4 regions of the Micromonospora sp. NBC_01699 genome follow, and region 1 is predicted to be linked to each of the others. Evidence: riboswitches for the same ligand, from Rfam matches in the RefSeq annotation. Region 1 holds a riboswitch; each other region holds the start of a gene.
What was found. A riboswitch is a leader RNA that binds a small molecule or an ion and turns the genes downstream of it on or off. The one in region 1 is predicted to bind cyclic di-AMP.

Region 1 (4,173 bases):
CCGGTTCGCTGGTTCCGGGCGCGGGGCACGCTACCGTGGCCAGCATGGCGCCGAGAACGAGACCACGGGATGAGCGGTTCACGATGCCGCTTCTCACTGCCCACGCGGCGGGTGTGCACCTCGGTATCCCGGCGAGCACTATCAAGCAGTGGATCCGCTACGACGGTCCTGAACAACCGGCCATGCACTCGGTGGCACCCGAAACCCCGCACGGACCACGGTTGCCCTTCATCGCCCTGGCCGAGGCCCAGATCCTGCGCGAGCTCCGCAACACCGGCCTTTCGATGGGGCAGATCCGAGCCGGAGTGGCACGCCTACGGAGCGACACGGGCGAGGAGTACGTCCTGGCCACGAACACCATCGCGAGCGACGGCGGGGAACTGCTGTACAACGCGGCGACATCGGTCGCTCCCGAGTGGGTTCGTGCCCGCGACGGCCAGATGACGTTCCGACAGGTCGTAGAGGCTGCGACCTCGTGTGGTTCGCGCGCACCGACCACCACCGTCGCGACGGCCGGATGCCCGAACGCGAACTGGATCGCCGCCGCGAGCGGCGGCACCCCGTACCGGGTGCAGATCTCGCGTACGGCCAGGACGCGGTCGAGCAGGGCGTCGGGCACGTCGGCATAGCCGTACGCGGCACCGGTTCGGGGTTCGGCAAGCAGACCGGCCTGGAAGACTCCCGCCGCCATCACCGCCACCCCGCGCTCGACGCAGAGCGGCAACAGGTCGGCCAGCCCCGGAGCGCTAGCTGATCGCCCTGAGCGTCGGCGGGACCGGTGTGCCGACCGGGTACTCCGGGTCGCGGCCGGCGCGTACCTCCTGCGCCCAACGTAGCTGCGCGCAGCCGTCCGGGGTGCAGCAGGCGCAGGTGCCGGGGGCGTAGGAGGTCCCCCGGTCCTGGTGCTGGGCGATGGTCATCGCCGCCGCCTCCCAGATCCCGGCGCGGGTCAGCGGTTCGTCGACGCGGCTCACGGAACGAGCACCTGACCGGTCATGGCCACCACCTGGGCCTTTCGTTCGGGGTGCCGGCGCACGGCGGCGGCCGACTCGGAGTGACGGCAGGGGGCGGAGTCGGCCACCCGGACCTCGCGGTCGTCGGTGCCCGCCCGATCGGCGAGGTCCATGGTCACGACAGGGACAACGCACGCGTCCCTGGATGGTTGTGGCAGGACGGCCACCGTCCCACTGGTACGGACAGCCCCGGGCACCAACCGGAACGGCTGGCACCCGGGGCCGGGGGGAGAGTGGGTCAGGCTGAGTAGCCCCGAGTAGCCATCCAGTTGGCCAGGTCGATGGTGGTCATCCAGTAGGAGCTGACCCCGTTGACGTACGCCGGGTCCGCGATCTGCACGGTCCGTCCGCTGTCGCGGTAGCCGACCACGGTGAGGTAGTGACCCCCGTCGTACGCGTGCCAGCCGCCGTCGACGTCGGTCGCCGAACCGACGATGTTCGCCACGACCGCGTACCCGCTGCTGACCGCGTGTACGACGTCCGCCTGGAGCCGGTCCATCTGGGCCGGGGACGGGGTCCCGGGGATGAAGGTGCTCCGGTAGAAGTCGGTCTTGGCCAGGGCGTTCAGTCCTCGGGTGGTGTCGTCGGCGGAGTTGGTGCCGTTGAAAGTGGTGCCCAGGGCGGCGGCGACGTCGTCCTGGCTCGGCTGGCGGTCACGGGCGGTCAGGGCGATCCGGGCGGCCGCCGGGCCGCAGTACCAGCCGTTGATCTGCGCCTCGTAGTCGTAGTCGAGCACCTTCGACGCGGGCGGAGCCGCCTTCTTGACCGCCTTGACCGGCGTCGCCGGGGCCTTGGTGGTGGCGGGCGGAGCCGACGAGGGCGCCGCCGGTGCCGGTGCCGCCGACGAGGCGCTCGGGGTCGGGACGACCGGGCTGGGCGTGATCAGGCTGGGCGCGACCTCGGCGCCGGCCTGGCCGCCCAGCCTCTCGGCGACCGCGACCGTCTCGGGGTTGGTCGGCGCGGCCGACCCGTTGTTCTGGGTGAGCATGATGCCGGTGGTGAGACCCACGGCGAGAACCGCGGCGGAGACGACGCTGGCCCGGTACGGGTTGGCGGTCACGACGCGTCGGAGTTGCTGACGATGCTTCATATAAATCCTCCGCAGATGTGCCGATCTGCGATCGGGGGCACATGATTCGGGATGGCGTTCTTCTCTGCCGGGGCCGGTTCGCGTGACGTCGTACGCGTTATCGGCGGGGCGGATTCACCGCCGGCCGTCGAGTCCGGATCGGGGCGTGCGGAACCGCCACCGCGAAGCGGTGGAATGCGTCACCGGATGAACGTCGCCGACGAAATTGCCGCCGAACGGTTCTGGATCACCCACCGGTCACGCGCGTCCTCGCGCCACCGACCGCGTACGCGCTCACGCGTCGTCGGTCGTCGGACGGCCTAGCGGGCTACCTTCGCGGGCTGCGCCGCTGTGCGGGCGAGCCGGGGCAGGTGGCGGAGCGGACCGGGGGGATCGAGGGATTGACCACGGCAGGTACGGCGCTGCACGAGCATGTTCTCCTTCCGATACCGCCTACCGGGTTAGCTGACGGATTCGGGCGGGAAGCTCGCCCTACCACGAACCAACGGTTCGCGGATTCACCCCAGAACTACTGTGGGTCCCCGGCTCGTAACAGTTACGACTCAGCGGGCCTGTTCCGGTGTCACCCGCGGTGACTAAGGGCCGGACCAGACGGGCTGACGTTACTGGGCGGCTTCTGTTCCTGCCAACCCCCACTGGCCTGCTTAAACCGTGACCCACGCCGCTTCTTTCCGGTGTTTCGGGTCTATCCCCATGATCACGGAGAGTGGTTGTCGCCGGAGTGACCAGTTTGGCTGTGGCGGGCGTACCCGCTTGTGTTCCGCAGATAGAGGGTGTCGGATTTGCCGACCCGGTGACCCTTGCCGCCGGATGTCCGGTTCAGAGAATTGTCCGTTGGGCGGATTCGGGCCGGTCCCCTCGTCCCCGGTGCCCGGCCCGGCCGGCCCGGTGCACCGTCCGTCCCGCCGCCGACGCACGCCGGCGGACGAACGAAGCGGTCCGGGCGCGATCCGGTGGGCACGAAATGACGTTCATCATCGGATGGAAACGTCGACAGGTCGGCCGGGCGAGTGAATGGAACGGCTTCCCGAAAGCGAAGAATAAACGTCTGCGGGAATGGGCGTACAGCGACATTCGCGGCCGCGTACCCGGTCGTCATCCGTTGTTTCGCCCACCGGCGGCGGTAGGCCGGGTCAGACAGGGTACAAAGACACCGAGTCACCCGATCTCTGGAAGGACCTTTCGATGAACCTTGAGCGAGCGATCGCGCCGGACCCGTACGACCTGCTGCCGCCGGTGCCGGCGTTCACCCTGACCAGCGACGACGTACGCGACGGCGAGCAGTTGGACGACGAGTTCGTCCACTCCAGCCTGGGCGGTGGCGACCTGTCGCCGCAGCTCGCCTGGTCCGGGTTCCCGGACGCGACGCGCAGCTTCGTGATCACCTGCTACGACCCGGACGCGCCCACCACCAGCGGTTTCTGGCACTGGGTGCTGGTCAACGTCCCGGTATCGGTCACCCAGTTGCCGCGCGGCGCGGGCAAGGCCGGGTCCGTCGAGGGCGGGGCGTTCGCCGTCCGCAACGACTACGGCACCCAGGAGTACGGCGGTGCGGCGCCGCCGGCCGGCGACCGGCCGCACCGGTACCTCTTTGCCGTACACGCCCTCGATGTGGACAAGCTTGACCTCACGCCGGACAACAGCCCGGCGGTCGTCGGCTTCAACCTGACCTTCCACACCCTGGCACGGGCGGTGATCCGGCCCACGTACCAGGTCAAGGGCTGAGCTGACCGGAGTAAGTGGACGGCCGACACCGGGGACGGGTTGAACGGTGTCGGTCGTCGCTCTCCTGGTCGGTCGGGCCAACTACGCGCCGGGCACCCGGGCGACGGCGAAGACCGACTGTCCGAACGGTGGCCGCACGATCTGCTCGGCCGCCTTGGTCACCGGCAGCACCAGGCTGTCGTAGACCTTCACCATCGGGCCTTCCTTCGGCATCAGCCGGAACACGTTCGTCGCCATGTAGTAGCCGATGAGGCCCAGAGCGTTCGCGTAGTGCAGCCGCTCCACGGTCAGCCCCGCGCCGAGCAGTGCGGCCCGCATCGTCTTCTTGGTGTAGCGCCGTACGTG
Region 2 (4,173 bases), 1.3 Mb from region 1:
CGCGTAGAGCACCAACCAGGTACGGATGACCGGCACGGTGGCCCGGTCCGGCGCGACGAGTTCCAACCAGACGAAGGCCAGCAGGCCCAGCGCGGCCGGCCAGTAACCGAGTCGCGGCGGCAGCGCCCGCCACCCCCGCCGCGGATCCCGTCGAACCAGCGCGGCACCGAGCAGATAGACCGTACGCAGCGGATTCAGCGACCGCCACACCGGTCCGAACAGCAGCGAGGCGGGCACCAGCCCGACCCAGAACACCACGTAGAACAGGCCCGCGGTGGGGTTGCGGTCGACATCCGGCCCGAAGAAGAGTCCGAGCGCGAAGTAGGCGGCGAACACCAGTCCCAGGCCACGCAGCGTCCACCGCCACCCGGCCGAGTCGACCAGCCGCGCGACCCGCTCCGGCAGCGGCCGACCCGCCTCGGGGTCGCCCAGCCTCGGCTCCCGCCACAACGCGCCCAGCACGACGAACGAGATGACCAGGGCCAGCGCCGCACCGGTCACCGCGTACGCGAACGGGATGGGCAGGTCCTGCCGCCCGCCGACCCCGTGAGCGAGCAGCTCGGGCACCGTCCTCATCGGACCAGTAGCTGGAACAGCAGCAGCCCGGACTCGTGCGTCTCGACCTCGAACAGGCCGTCCCGGTCCGCCACGAACTCGACCGTGGCCGGCTGACCGGCGGGAAGTTCGGCGCCGACGTCGTACCCGTGCACGTGCACCCGGTCCGGCACGTCGCTGGTCACGGTGATCCGGACCGACTGGCCCTTCTTCGCGTCCACCCGACCCGGCTGCGGCTCGGCGCGGCCCTCGGTGACGGTGATGGCCACCTCGACCGGGGCGCTCGCGTCCACCGGTTCGTCGGTGGAACCGCATCCGGTGCCGGCGAGGGCCAGCAGGGCCGAGCCGAACAGAGCGGCCAGTGCACGACGACGGCCGATAGAGAACATCATCACTGTCTCCCCAGTCAGCCGGTCCCGCCACATCGGGAAGCGACTGTAGCGTCTTGCCGGGCACAGCGGAAGCCACCATGATGGGCCGATGCGATCGACCCCCCTGGTCACCGTCCGCGCGGCATGCCGCCTGCTCGCCGTCGCGCTCGGCGCCACGATCGTGCTCGCCGTGACCGGCGCGCCCGCGTCGGCCCACGGTCAGCTCGCCGTCTCCGACCCGGTTGCCGGCGCCACCCTGTCGCGGCCGATGCAGGCGCTGGAGCTGTACTTCACCGAGGCTCCCACCGCCAACGCGTACTTCACCCTGACGACACCGAGCGGCGTACGGGTCGACGCCGGTTGGCAGCCCGGTCCGGACAAGCGGCTCGACCGCCCGGTCACCGAACTGAACCTGGTCAACGGCAAGTGGGAGCCGAAGCTCTATCACACCGGATACTCCGCGTTCGTCCAGGTTTCGCACTGGCCGGAGAAGGGCGAGTACACCGCCAGCTATCTCTCGGTCGCCTCCGACAGCGAGCCCGTACGCGGAACGGTGAAGTTCTCCTACTCCGGGGCGCCGACCGCCGCGCCGCAGGGCTGGACCGCACCGACGAACGCCGCCGACCCGGCCCTGCTCGCCGCCGCCGAGAACCCGGACCGGCCGGCCTCGGCCAATCCCGGCGCGGTTACCGGCAGCAGCACCGCACCGGCGGCGCCGGTTCCGGACACCGCGAGCGGCGCCACCGACGACGGCAGCCCGATGGTCTGGTTGTTGCCGGTGCTGCTCCTCGTCGGCGTGGCGGTCATCGTGGGCCTGACCCTGCGACCCCGGCGGACGGCACGGATCAACACCGGGCCGGCGAACCGCAGGCGACCGGTCACCACCGCCGCGGCCCGCCGTGCGGCGGCGGCCAGGAAAGCGGCGACCGGCTCCCGGTCCACCGGAAAGGCACAGCCGTCACGCAAACGCGGCAACCGCTGACCACGGATCGCCGGCCGCCGATCACTGACACGGATCACCGGCCGTCGACCGCTGATTCGACAATCGGCACCGCCGTCATTACAGCCGGTATCCACGTTAGTCAGAACGGCGAATGATAACCGAAAGTTGTTGTCCCATAACGCTTTTCGCACCGGACGGGCATGTCCACCGGTACGGATCACACGGTAGAATTCTTCGCGGTCAACGCCAATCGGCGCCAACCGGCGCCGGCGGGACCGTCGCCTAATCGTCCTTGGACGAACCGGGGAACCGAGTACGTGGGGTGAATCCGCGACAGCGGTAGGGATCACTTCCATCCCGAACCCGTCAGCTAACCCGGTCGGCGACCAACGGAAGGATCATGCATGACGGCACCCCTCCGCCGATGGTTCACGCCTGCCCTGGCATTGGTCACGACCCTGCTCATGGTGGCACCGTTCTCGGCTCCGGCCCTCGCCGCGCCGGCTACCCCGCCCGGGCCGGCCGAGTCCGACACGCCACTGCTGAGTGAGGTTCTTGAGGCGACCGGTCGCCGCTACCTCGAAGCGAAGGCCGCGCTCGACGCCTCGAAGAAGCGACAGGCCGTCCTCGCCACCGAGTTGGGGAAGGCCGAGGCGCAGATCGAGGAGCTGACCCCCCAGATCGCCGAGATCGCCGCCCGCTCCTACCGCACCGGCAAGCTCGGCGCCGTATCGGCGCTGCTCAACAGCGCCTCCCCGGACTTGTTCCTGCAACGGGCGGTCGCGATGGACGAGATGAACGCGGTCAACGACCAGAAGCTGCGCGAGCTCAACGCCGCCCGCGAACTGGCCGAACGTGCCAAGGCTCTGGCCGACGCCGAGGTCAAGGAGCAGGAGAAGCAGGCGACGGTGATGGCGCGGCAGAAGCAGGACGCCGAACGCTCACTCGCCCTGGTCGGCGGCAAGCGACTGACCAACGGCTTCGTCAACGCGAACTCGCCGGTGGCGAAGGCCGCCCCGCGTACGGCCAGTGGCGGTTGGCCGAGGGAGTCGTGCAGCAAGGACGACCCGACCACCGGAGGCTGCATCACCCCGCGCACGCTGCACGCGTACAACGAGGTGAAGAAGGCCGGCTTCAACCGTTTCGTCGGCTGTCACCGCAACGGTGGACCGTTCGAGCACCCGAAGGGCCGCGCCTGCGACTGGTCCCTGCTCAACAGCGGATTCGCTTCCGCCCGCAACCAGGACCAGCGGCTGTACGGCAACAACCTCACCGCGTTCCTGGTCCGCAACGCAGAGCAGCTCGGCATTCTCTACGTCATCTGGTACAAGCAAATCTGGTTCCCCGCCACTGGCTGGAAGTCCTACAGCGGCGAGAGCGACCACACCGACCACGTACACATGTCCATGCTCTAACCCCTCCCCCTCCCCGCGTGCCTCACCCCCTCGCCTCGTCGATCTAGGGCATATGGGTGCTTGTTGATCTCTATTCACCACCATTTGCCCTAGATCGACGGGGAGAGAGGGTGAGGGCACGCGGGGAGGGAAGGGGAGGGGAGGGGGTTGGAGGAGGATGACGTGTCATCCTTGGTGGGTATCATGGGTGGGTGGCGGCGAACGGGGAACGGTGGCTCAGTGAGCGGGAGCAGCGTGCCTGGCGTTCCTTCATCACGATGCAGATGGAGTTGCAGAGCCGGCTGAACCGCCAACTGCTCGCCGACACCGGACTCTCCGAGAGCGACTATGCCGTGCTGGTCCACCTCAGCGAGGCGCCCGGGATGCGGCTGCGGATCTTCCAGCTCCGGGCCCACCTCCAGTGGGAGAAGACCCGGCTCACCCACCACCTGGGGCGGATGGCCCGGCGCGGGCTGGTCGAGCGGGAGCCGTGTGTCACCGACCCCCGGGGCGCGTTCATCCTGATCACCGACACCGGTCTCCAGGAGATCACGCGGGCCGCACCGAAACACGTGTCGCACGTACGGCGCTGGGTGGTCGACGTACTCACTCCCGAGCAACTGGACGCCCTCGCGGAGATCTCCGACATCGTGCGGGCCGGATTCGAGCAGGACACCGAACCCGAACCCTGCGACACCGAAACCGCCGACCCGTTCGACGCGGAGCCCGTGCCCGGCGACCACTGACACCGGGCCTACGACGAGAACCGGCCCGTGCCCCGGGGGGCATGAGGCCGGACCTGCGCCGAAGACCCGGCCTCACGGTGGGACCGGCGGGTTTGGCCCGGGGATGGCCGAGGTTGCGGCCGGTCGGGCGCGGTTGAGGTTTGGCCCGGGGACGGCCGAGGTTG
Region 3 (4,173 bases), 2.0 Mb from region 1:
GTCGCGCCGCACGGATCGGTCCCGTCGTCGCGGTCGGTGTCGGCTGGCTGGTAGTGGTGCTCGTCGCGCCGCACCTCACCGTCGGTCCGGGATGGCGGTCGATCGCGCTGTTCTGTCACCTGGCCAGTCTCGTGATCGGCTTCGGAGCCGTACTCACCGTGGATTGGTTCAGCCTGCGCTGGATTCTGCGCCGGGAACGGCTCGGCACCGTACTGGGCATGGCGCAGGGGGCACACCTGCTGATCTGGCTCGGTCTGGTGGGCCTGGTCGTCAGCGGTGCGGCACTGCGCCCCGACACCTCGTCCGGGCTGGTGCAGCTCAAGCTGGTCGCCGTACTCGCGGTGGGGATCAACGGGCTGTTCCTGGGCCGCGTACGCGACCGCCTCGCCAACCTCGGCGACACCCCCACGCACTGGTCCCGCCTACTCCCCGGCGCCCTAGCCGCCACGATCTCCCAACTCGGCTGGTGGACCGCCACCATCATCGGCTTCTGGAACTCCACCCCCTAACCCCCCACCCCCCGCCCCCCACCCCCCTCACGGCGCCGATCTAGGGCGAATGGGGGTTACTTGATCTCTAATCACACGTATTTGCCCTAGATCGACGCGCCCGGGGGCGGGCGCGGGGGCACGCGAGGGGAGGGGGAGAGGGGGAGAGGGGAGGGGGAGGGGCGGGGTTAGTTCATGGAGAGGTGGACGTGGTTGGTGTGGTCGCTGGAGGGGTCGCCGCCGCCGTTGTACGCCTTCCAGCCGCTGCCGGGTAGCCAGATCTGCTTGAACCAGATCACGTAGAGCACGCCGAGGCGGCTGGCGTTCTTGACGAAGTACGCCGCCAGGTTGTTGCCGTACGTCCGGTCGCCGCCGGTGGCGATTCCGCCGAAGCCGCCCTTCTCCGCCGCGAAGTCGCAGGCCCGGCCCTTCGGGTGTTCGCCCGAGCCGCCGCTGCGGAAGCAGGAGACGAAACGGGTGAAGCCGGCCGCCTTGGCCTGGTTCATCGCGTTGAGGGTGCGCGGGGTGATGCAGCCGGTGGTGGTCGGGTCGTTGACGCTGCACGACTCCTTCGGCCACGACCCGTCCGAGTTGCGGGGGGCCGGCTTGGCCGTGGGGGAGGTGGTGCTGGCGGTGACGCCGGGGCTGGAGCCGCCGCTGCCGGCGAGCGCGAGCGCCCGTTCGGCCTGCTGCTTGCGCTTGGCCATGATGTCGAGCTGCTTGCGCTGCTCACGGATCTCGTTGTCGATCGCCGCCTTGGCCCGGGTCTCCTGGTCCCGTACCTCGATCAGGTCCCGGAGCTGGCGGTCCTCGTTGGCGGCGACCGTGCCGAGGGAGGACGCACGGTCCAGGAAGCCGTCCGGCGAGTCGCTGTTGAGCAGGGCGGTGAGGGGCCCCAGGCGCCCGGTGCGGTACGCCAAGCCGGCCAGTTCGCCGACGGTCCGGGTCCTGGTGACCACTTCGGCCTCCAGGGTGACCAGGTGCGCGGCGAGCTGCTGCTGCCGCTTGGTGGAGTTGTCCAGTGCCGCCTGGGCGTCGAGGTAGCCCTTGGCCGCGACGTCGAGCTGCTCTCGCAGGCTGTCGCTGCCGCCCTCGTCGTCGGTGCCGCCGGGGGCGGCGGCGAGCACGTTCGCGGCGGTCAGCGGGGCGGTGCCGAGGGGGGCGGTGCCGAGGGGGGCGGGTGCGGCCAGCGCGGCGGTGGGGGTGACCGAGGCGGCCAACAGGGTGAGGGTGATCGCGATCGCGGTACGGACCGCGCGCGGATGGCGGGGTCGTACGGGCGCCAACAATGGCATTCGGTGCACGTCCTTCCGTCAGCCGCCGACCGGGTTAGCTGACGGGTTCGGGACGGAAGATCCCTACCGCTGACGCGGATGCACCCCAATGACGCGATGGTTCCCCGGCTCGCATGTGCGATTAGGCGACGGTCACCACAGGCGCCGGAGGGCGCCGCCCGGCGATGACCGGAGCCGAGCCTACCGGCCGGCTCCAGTACGGACAGTGGTCGCTTGTCAGAGGATCAAAGTGAATCGAAATGATATGCCGGATATAACCATAAAATTTCACCCGGTCGGGCGACAAAAATTAAGGCCAAGGTAAGCGAAGAGTGGTCACCTTCCGGTGCCCGGTAAGGAGCGCTACCGGCAGCGCCACCTACCCGTGCCGTCCGCGACCGTACCGAAGCGGGTGACGGGCGTGCCCGGCCGTACCCGGCCGGGCGGCGGGCGTACCCGATGGGGTTTACCAGTCGGTGGGGCCGCAGCCCTCGGTCGCGCTGCCCGGCTCGACCTGGAGGGTGGCGTGTGCGATGTCGAAGTCGTCGTGCAACGCCCCGCGGGCGGCGGCCAGCACCGCGCCGACCTCGGCGCCGGCGGACAGGGTGAGGTGCGCCGAGGCGACCTCCATGCCCGAGGTGAGCGTCCAGACGTGCAGGTCGTGCACGTTGGCGACACCGGGTACGGCACAGAGCCGGGCGGCGACCGTGGGCACGTCGAGGTGCTCCGGTGCGGCCTGCACCAGGATCCGGATCGCGGCTCGGGCCAGCCGCCAGGTCCGGGGCAGGATGAACAGGCCGATCGCGACCGCGACCAGCGGGTCGGCCCACCACCAGCCGGTGTTCGCGATCACCAGCGCGGCGACGATCACCCCGGCCGAGCCGAGCGTGTCGCCAAGCGCCTCCAGGTAGGCGCCGCGCAGGTTGATGCTCTCCCGTGCCCCGGCGCGCAGCAGCCCGAAGGCGACCAGGTTGGCCAGCAGACCGACGATGGCGACCCCCAGCATCGGCCCGGCCAGCACGGTCGGCGGGTGCTCCTGGCTGAACCGGCGGGCGGCCTCGACCAGCACGTAGATCGCGACGCCGAACAGCAGCACGGCGTTGGCCAGTGCCGCGAGCACCTCCAGCCGGTAGAGGCCGAAGGTCCGCTGCGGGTCGTCGGTGGCGTGCCGGGTCGCGGTGATCGCGGCCAGTGCCATGCCGATTCCGAGTACGTCGGTGAACATGTGCCCGGCGTCGGAGAGCAGCGCCAGCGAGCCGGTGGTGAGGGCGGCGACCGCCTCGACGATCATGACAACGACGAGCAGCCCGAAGGCGGACCAGAGCCGTCCCCGGTGCCGCTCGGCGGCGCGCATCGCCTGCGCGCCGTGGTCATGACCCGTGCCCACGCACACACCCTCCGTCAGCCGGTACCGCTATAGCCCAACATATGCTGATATCGCAATGTGTGCCACCGAGTCGAACCGGCCGGGTGCCGGAAGGGTGCGAGGGCTCAGCCCTCGTTCGCCATCGCCGCCACGATCGGGGCCCGGCTCGCCCGGCGGGCCGGCAGCAGCCCGGCCAGGACCGCCGCGCCGCAGGCCAGGCCCGCGCAGAGGGCCAACTGCCCCACCGGTACGACCGGCAGCCCGTGCCCGTAGCTGCTGATCAGCCCGAGTGCCGCGGTCCAGCCGACCCCCACCCCCAGGGCGATCCCGGCCAACGCGCCGACCAGCGCGATCAGCGCCGCCTCGACCAGCAGCATGCGCCCGAGCTGCCGTCGGGACAGGCCCAGCGCCCGGAGCGTGGCCGACTCCCGGGTGCGCTCGAAGACCGACAGCGAGAGCGTGTTGCTGATCCCGAAGAGCGCGATCAGCACCGACATGCCGAGCAGCGCGGCGAAGATGCCGAGCAGCTCGTCCAGCGTGGCCGACAACGCGTTCGCCTGGTCTGCCGCACTGCTCAACCGCACCACCGGGTACGCCCGCAGCAGCCCGTCGAGCGCCTGCCGCCCGGCTGCCGTACCGACACCGGGGGCGAGGTCGATGAGCAACTGGTTCGGCGCGCCCGGACCGTACGCGGCGGTGAACCGGCTCCACTCGACCAGCGCCGTACCGCTGGTCGGAGCGTCGTCGTAGAGCGCGACCACGACCAACGAGCCCCCCACACCGTCGCCCCCGGACGAACCGGTCGGCTCGGTCGGGCCGGTTGGGCCGGTCGGCTCGGTTGGGCCGGTTGGCTCGGTTGGGCCGGTTGGCTCGGTTGGGCCGGTTGGCTCGGTTGGGCCGGTTGGGCCAACCGGATCGGTCGGCCCAACCGGATCGGTCGGGCCGGTCAGGGTGTCGGGCAGGCCGAGCGGGAGCCGGTCGCCCACGCCGATGTTGCGGGCCTCGGCCAGCCGGCGGCTCACCGCCACCGTGCCCGGCCGCAGGG
Region 4 (4,173 bases), 470 kb from region 1:
GTGATGCCGCCCGGCTGCTGCTTCCGGCCGCCCGCCGCCAGATCACCGGCGTCCACCGGTTGGAAGCCGAGTTCCTCGATCAGGTCCGCGACGGCCCGCTTGGCCTTCGGGTCGTCCCCGGACATCGGAATGCCGTAGCGCTCCTGGGCCGAGGACTGGCGGGCGTGGTCGCGCATGTGCTCGGCGTGCAGGGTGTTGAACGCCTTGACCACGTTCGCACCGCGGAGGTGCTGCTGCACCAACTCGCTGGAGGTGACCCTGTCCTGCTCCAGGTCCGGGTACTCCCCGTCCCGCTCCGGCGTGTAGTTCCCGGTGTCCATGACGGGCTTGCCCTTCAGCTCCGCCGTGGGCAGTTCGTCGTACCGGCCGAACGGCACGGCGACGATCACCACATCGCCGAACCGGGCCGCCTCCGAGGGGCTGACCGCGTGCGAGCGGTGTCCGAGTTCGCCCACCAGATCCCGAAGATTCTGTGGGCCGCTCGCGTTCGCGATGGCGATCTCGTGACCGGCCGCGGCGAGCCGACGGGCGAGCGTTGCGCCGACGCTCCCGGCGCCGATGATTCCGATGTGCATGCCAGTGGTTACCCGCCAATCCCGGCGACGAACGGGCCGGGGCGTGAGTCCGGTGACGGCCGCCGGTCAGGGCGCGGCGCCGAAGCTCGGTAGGCGCTCGGCGAACCAGTCGGCGGCCTGGTCGGCCACCTGCTCCAGCGCGCCGGGCTCCGGGAACAGGTGGGTCGCGTCCGGGATGATCCGCAGTTCCACTGCCCCGCCGAGCGCGTCACGGGCCTGCTGGTTGAACTGGATCACCTGTTCGTCGCGACCGCCGACCAGCAGCAACGTCGCCGCCCGTACGCGGGAAAGGGCCGGACCCGCCAGGTCCGCGCGGCCGCCGCGGGAGACGACCGCCGGTACGTGCTCCGGCCGCTCGGCCGCGGCTACCAGCGCCGCCGCGGCACCCGTGCTCGCTCCGAACAGTCCGACCGGCAGGGCGGCCGTGTCGGGCTCGGTGCGCAGCCAGTCGATCACGCCCACCAGCCGTCCGGCGAGCATCGGGATGTCGAAGCGCAGCTCGGCGGTCTGCTCGTCGGCCCGCTCCTCCTCGGGTCTGAGCAGGTCGACCAGCACGGTCGCGAGGGCGCGCTGGTTCAGCACCCGGGCGACCGCGACGTTGCGCGGGCTGCGCCGGGAACTGCCGCTGCCGTGGGCGAACAGCACCACCCCGACCGCCCCCTCGGTGGGGGTGACCAGGTCGGCGGTGAGCTGCACCTCCCCGGCCCAGACGGTGGTTTCGGTCGTCACTGTGTTCACCTGCTGTCCGGTACCCGGCTACGGGTGGAACAACCGCCCGTCGGCCCGGCAATCACCGTTTGCCGGGCTCCCCGCTCGGGAAGGCGAACCGGGTCAGGCAGGAAGACCACGGCGGAGCCGGTAGCGGCCCGCGCTGAGGCGATCGTGAGGATGCCATGACCCACCACAAATCCGCCAGGTCGGAGTCCGGTCGAGCCGACACGGGTCCGGCCGGCGACAAACGGGACAAGCGTAAGGACGCGGGGCGGGACTGGGCGGACGAGGCGGCACAGGCACGAGCCTCGGACGACCCGCGCCGGGTGACCCCGCACGACCCGACGGGCGTCCCCTCGACCGGGGACCGCCGCTGACGTGACGACGCGCCGCGCCCGGCACCGGAAATTCCGGGCGCCGCAGCGGCGTGAACGTTCGCTCCGACGAACCCCGGCGGGCACTCCTGGTGAGGCCCGCCGGGGTCGGTCACCGACCCGTGGACCGGCGGGGCGGCCGGTGGTACGCCTAGCAGGAGAAATCCTCGACCGCGACCCTGAATTCGGCTGCTAAGTCCGTCTGATCCGGTAATGTCACCCTCGGTTCCGACCCGGTGGTACCCCCTCTGCTGTCGGCGACGACCGCCGCCCAATCGCCGTCACCGGCGAACCGGGGAACCAGGTAGTCGGGGTGAGTCCGCACACGCGGTAGGGGTAGTTCCGTCCCGAACCCGTCAGCTAACCCGGTCGGCGGCCGACGGGAGGAACGTGCATGACGAGATCCAGACGTCAGCGGTTCTCGCTGGCTCTGACCCTGCTCACCGCGGTGAGCATGCTGGTGGGCGGCGCGGCGGTCGCGGCCGGGCCCGCCTCGGCCACACCCTCGCCGCCGACCACACTCGGCGACGAGGGCGGCAACCCCCTCTTACGCGACGTACTCGAATCGACCGGGCGTGGATACGCCGCCGCGAGCGTCGCCGTCGAGAACGCCCGCAAACGCCAGGCCGCGTACGCCGACGAGCTGCGGCAGATCGAGGCACAGCTCGACCAGCTCGCCCCCGAGGTCGGCGAGGTCGCGGTGAGCGCCTACCGGATCGGCCGGATAGGACCACTGAGCGCGCTGCTCGGCAGCGCCTCGCCGGACGACTTCATGGACCGGGCAGAGGGACTCGACCTGATCGCGCAGCGCGACAACAGCAAGCTGCGCCGGTTGCACGAGGCCCGCAACCGGGCCAGCCGGGCCAAGGCGGCGGCCGACGCCGCGGTGGCCGACGAGCAGCGGCAGCTGTCCGTGATGGCCGCGCAGAAGGAGGCGGCGGAACGCGCCCTCTCCCTGGTCGGCGGCGCGGCCACCGAGGGTTTCGTGAACGCCAGTTCACCGGTCGCGGCACCCGCGCCGCGCAACCGGGACGGCTCCCTGCCGGCGCAGTCCTGCAACCGCGACGACCCGACCACCGTCGGCTGCCTCACCCCGCGCGCCCTGCACGCGCTGACCGAAACACGACGGCTCGGCTTCGATCGGTACGTCTCCTGCTACCGCGCCGGCGGGCCGTTCGAACACCCGAAGGGCCGGGCCTGCGACTTCTCCGCGCAACCCGGCGGGTTCGGCGGCAACGCCACCGACGGCGACAAGACGTACGGCAACAACCTCGCCGCGTTCCTCGTCCGCAACGCCGACCGGCTCGGCATCCTGTACGTGATCTGGTACCGGCAGATCTGGTTCCCGGCCACCGGTTGGAAGGCGTACTCGTCCGCGAAGGGCGACCCGTCCAGCGACCACACCAACCACGTACACCTGTCCCTGCTCTGATCCCGGTGCCGGATGCCGGGTCCGGGCCCGGTCAGTTGCGGGTTTCGCTCGGCGCGACCTCGTTCTTCACCGGGGTCCCCGAACCCGAGGTCTCCGCGACCGAGGCACGCCGGGCCGGCGCCCGACCGGGCGGCTGCTGTGGCGCCGGACCGACCGGTTGCGGCTCCGGATTCGGTTTGGTCACCGGCTCGTCGCAGCCGACCTCGACCCTCTCCCCGTGGTGTAACAGCTCCACCGACCCGTTCCGGTCGCCGTTGCGCAGGGCGTACGTGGTGTCGCGTTCGCGTACGTCAACCCGCAGCCGGTGCCCGTGCCAGACCAGCGAGAACTCCAACCGGTCGATCCGGTTCGGCAGTCGGGGGGCGAACGACAGGAGGTCCCCGTGGTCGCGCATCCCGCCGAAACCGGCGACCAGCGCGATCCACGCCCCGGCCAGCGAGGCGACGTGCACCCCGTCGCGGGTGTTCTGGTTCAGGTCGTGCAGGTCCATCAGCGCGGCCTCGCCCAGGTAGTCGTGGGCCAGTTCGAGGTGCCCCACCTCGGCCGCCAGGACCGCCTGGGTGCAGGCCGACAACGACGAGTCACGAACCGTACGCCGCTCGTAGTAGGCGAAGTTGCGGGCCTTCTCCTCCGCGGTGAACGCGTCCCCGCGCCAGTGCATCGCGAGCACCAGGTCGGCCTGCTTCACCACCTGCTTGCGATACAGGTCGAAGTACGGGTAGTTCAGCAGCAGCGGGTACTTCTCCGGCGGAGTGCCCGCGAAGTCCCACTCCTGGAGCCGGGTGAAGCCCTCCACCTGCTGGTGCACGCCCAGCTCCGGGTCGTACGGGATGTGCATGGCGTTCGCCGCGTCCCGCCAGGCGGCGGTCTCCTCGTCGTCCACGCCCAGCCGCCAGGCGTGCTCGCTGTGCCGGGTCACCGCGTCGGCGGCGGCCAGCAGGTTCCGCTGCGCCATCAGGTTGGTGTAGACGTTGTCGCTCTTCACCGCGGTGTACTCGTCCGGACCGGTCATCCCGTCCAGGTGAAACTGCCCGGACCGGTCGTGGTGCCCCAGCGATCGCCACAGCCGGGCCGTCTCGAC

Region 2: it holds a riboswitch for cyclic di-AMP, as region 1 does, so the genes downstream of both, OG792_RS28425 (coiled-coil domain-containing protein) here and OG792_RS34280 (C39 family peptidase) in region 1, are expected to answer to the same signal.
Region 3: it holds a riboswitch for cyclic di-AMP, as region 1 does, so the genes downstream of both, OG792_RS25315 (coiled-coil domain-containing protein) here and OG792_RS34280 (C39 family peptidase) in region 1, are expected to answer to the same signal.
Region 4: it holds a riboswitch for cyclic di-AMP, as region 1 does, so the genes downstream of both, OG792_RS01885 (coiled-coil domain-containing protein) here and OG792_RS34280 (C39 family peptidase) in region 1, are expected to answer to the same signal.

Annotation. Positions count from the first base shown of each region.
Region 1 covers NZ_CP109199.1:8,218,141-8,222,313, forward strand. The annotation lists partial or broken gene OG792_RS34890 (hypothetical protein) at 84-290, shown strand; partial or broken gene OG792_RS34895 (aldo/keto reductase) at 518-691, opposite strand; gene OG792_RS34270 (hypothetical protein) at 747-974, opposite strand; gene OG792_RS34275 (hypothetical protein) at 971-1,132, opposite strand; gene OG792_RS34280 (C39 family peptidase) at 1,252-2,103, opposite strand; cyclic di-AMP (ydaO/yuaA leader) riboswitch at 2,518-2,661, opposite strand; gene OG792_RS34285 (YbhB/YbcL family Raf kinase inhibitor-like protein) at 3,289-3,828, shown strand; gene OG792_RS34290 (class I SAM-dependent methyltransferase) at 3,910-4,173, opposite strand, start outside.
Region 2 covers NZ_CP109199.1:6,932,374-6,936,546, forward strand. The annotation lists gene OG792_RS28410 (hypothetical protein) at 1-576, opposite strand, end outside; gene OG792_RS28415 (hypothetical protein) at 573-947, opposite strand; gene OG792_RS28420 (copper resistance CopC family protein) at 1,036-1,908, shown strand; cyclic di-AMP (ydaO/yuaA leader) riboswitch at 2,139-2,270, shown strand; gene OG792_RS28425 (coiled-coil domain-containing protein) at 2,274-3,284, shown strand; gene OG792_RS28430 (MarR family winged helix-turn-helix transcriptional regulator) at 3,476-4,009, shown strand.
Region 3 covers NZ_CP109199.1:6,237,725-6,241,897, reverse strand. The annotation lists gene OG792_RS25320 (hypothetical protein) at 1-509, shown strand, start outside; gene OG792_RS25315 (coiled-coil domain-containing protein) at 677-1,783, opposite strand; cyclic di-AMP (ydaO/yuaA leader) riboswitch at 1,791-1,921, opposite strand; gene OG792_RS25310 (cation diffusion facilitator family transporter) at 2,229-3,149, opposite strand; gene OG792_RS25305 (ABC transporter permease) at 3,254-4,173, opposite strand, start outside.
Region 4 covers NZ_CP109199.1:406,706-410,878, reverse strand. The annotation lists gene OG792_RS01900 (NADPH-dependent F420 reductase) at 1-575, opposite strand, end outside; gene OG792_RS01895 (dienelactone hydrolase family protein) at 642-1,313, opposite strand; gene OG792_RS01890 (hypothetical protein) at 1,469-1,663, shown strand; cyclic di-AMP (ydaO/yuaA leader) riboswitch at 1,919-2,051, shown strand; gene OG792_RS01885 (coiled-coil domain-containing protein) at 2,055-3,092, shown strand; gene OG792_RS01880 (glycoside hydrolase family 65 protein) at 3,124-4,173, opposite strand, start outside.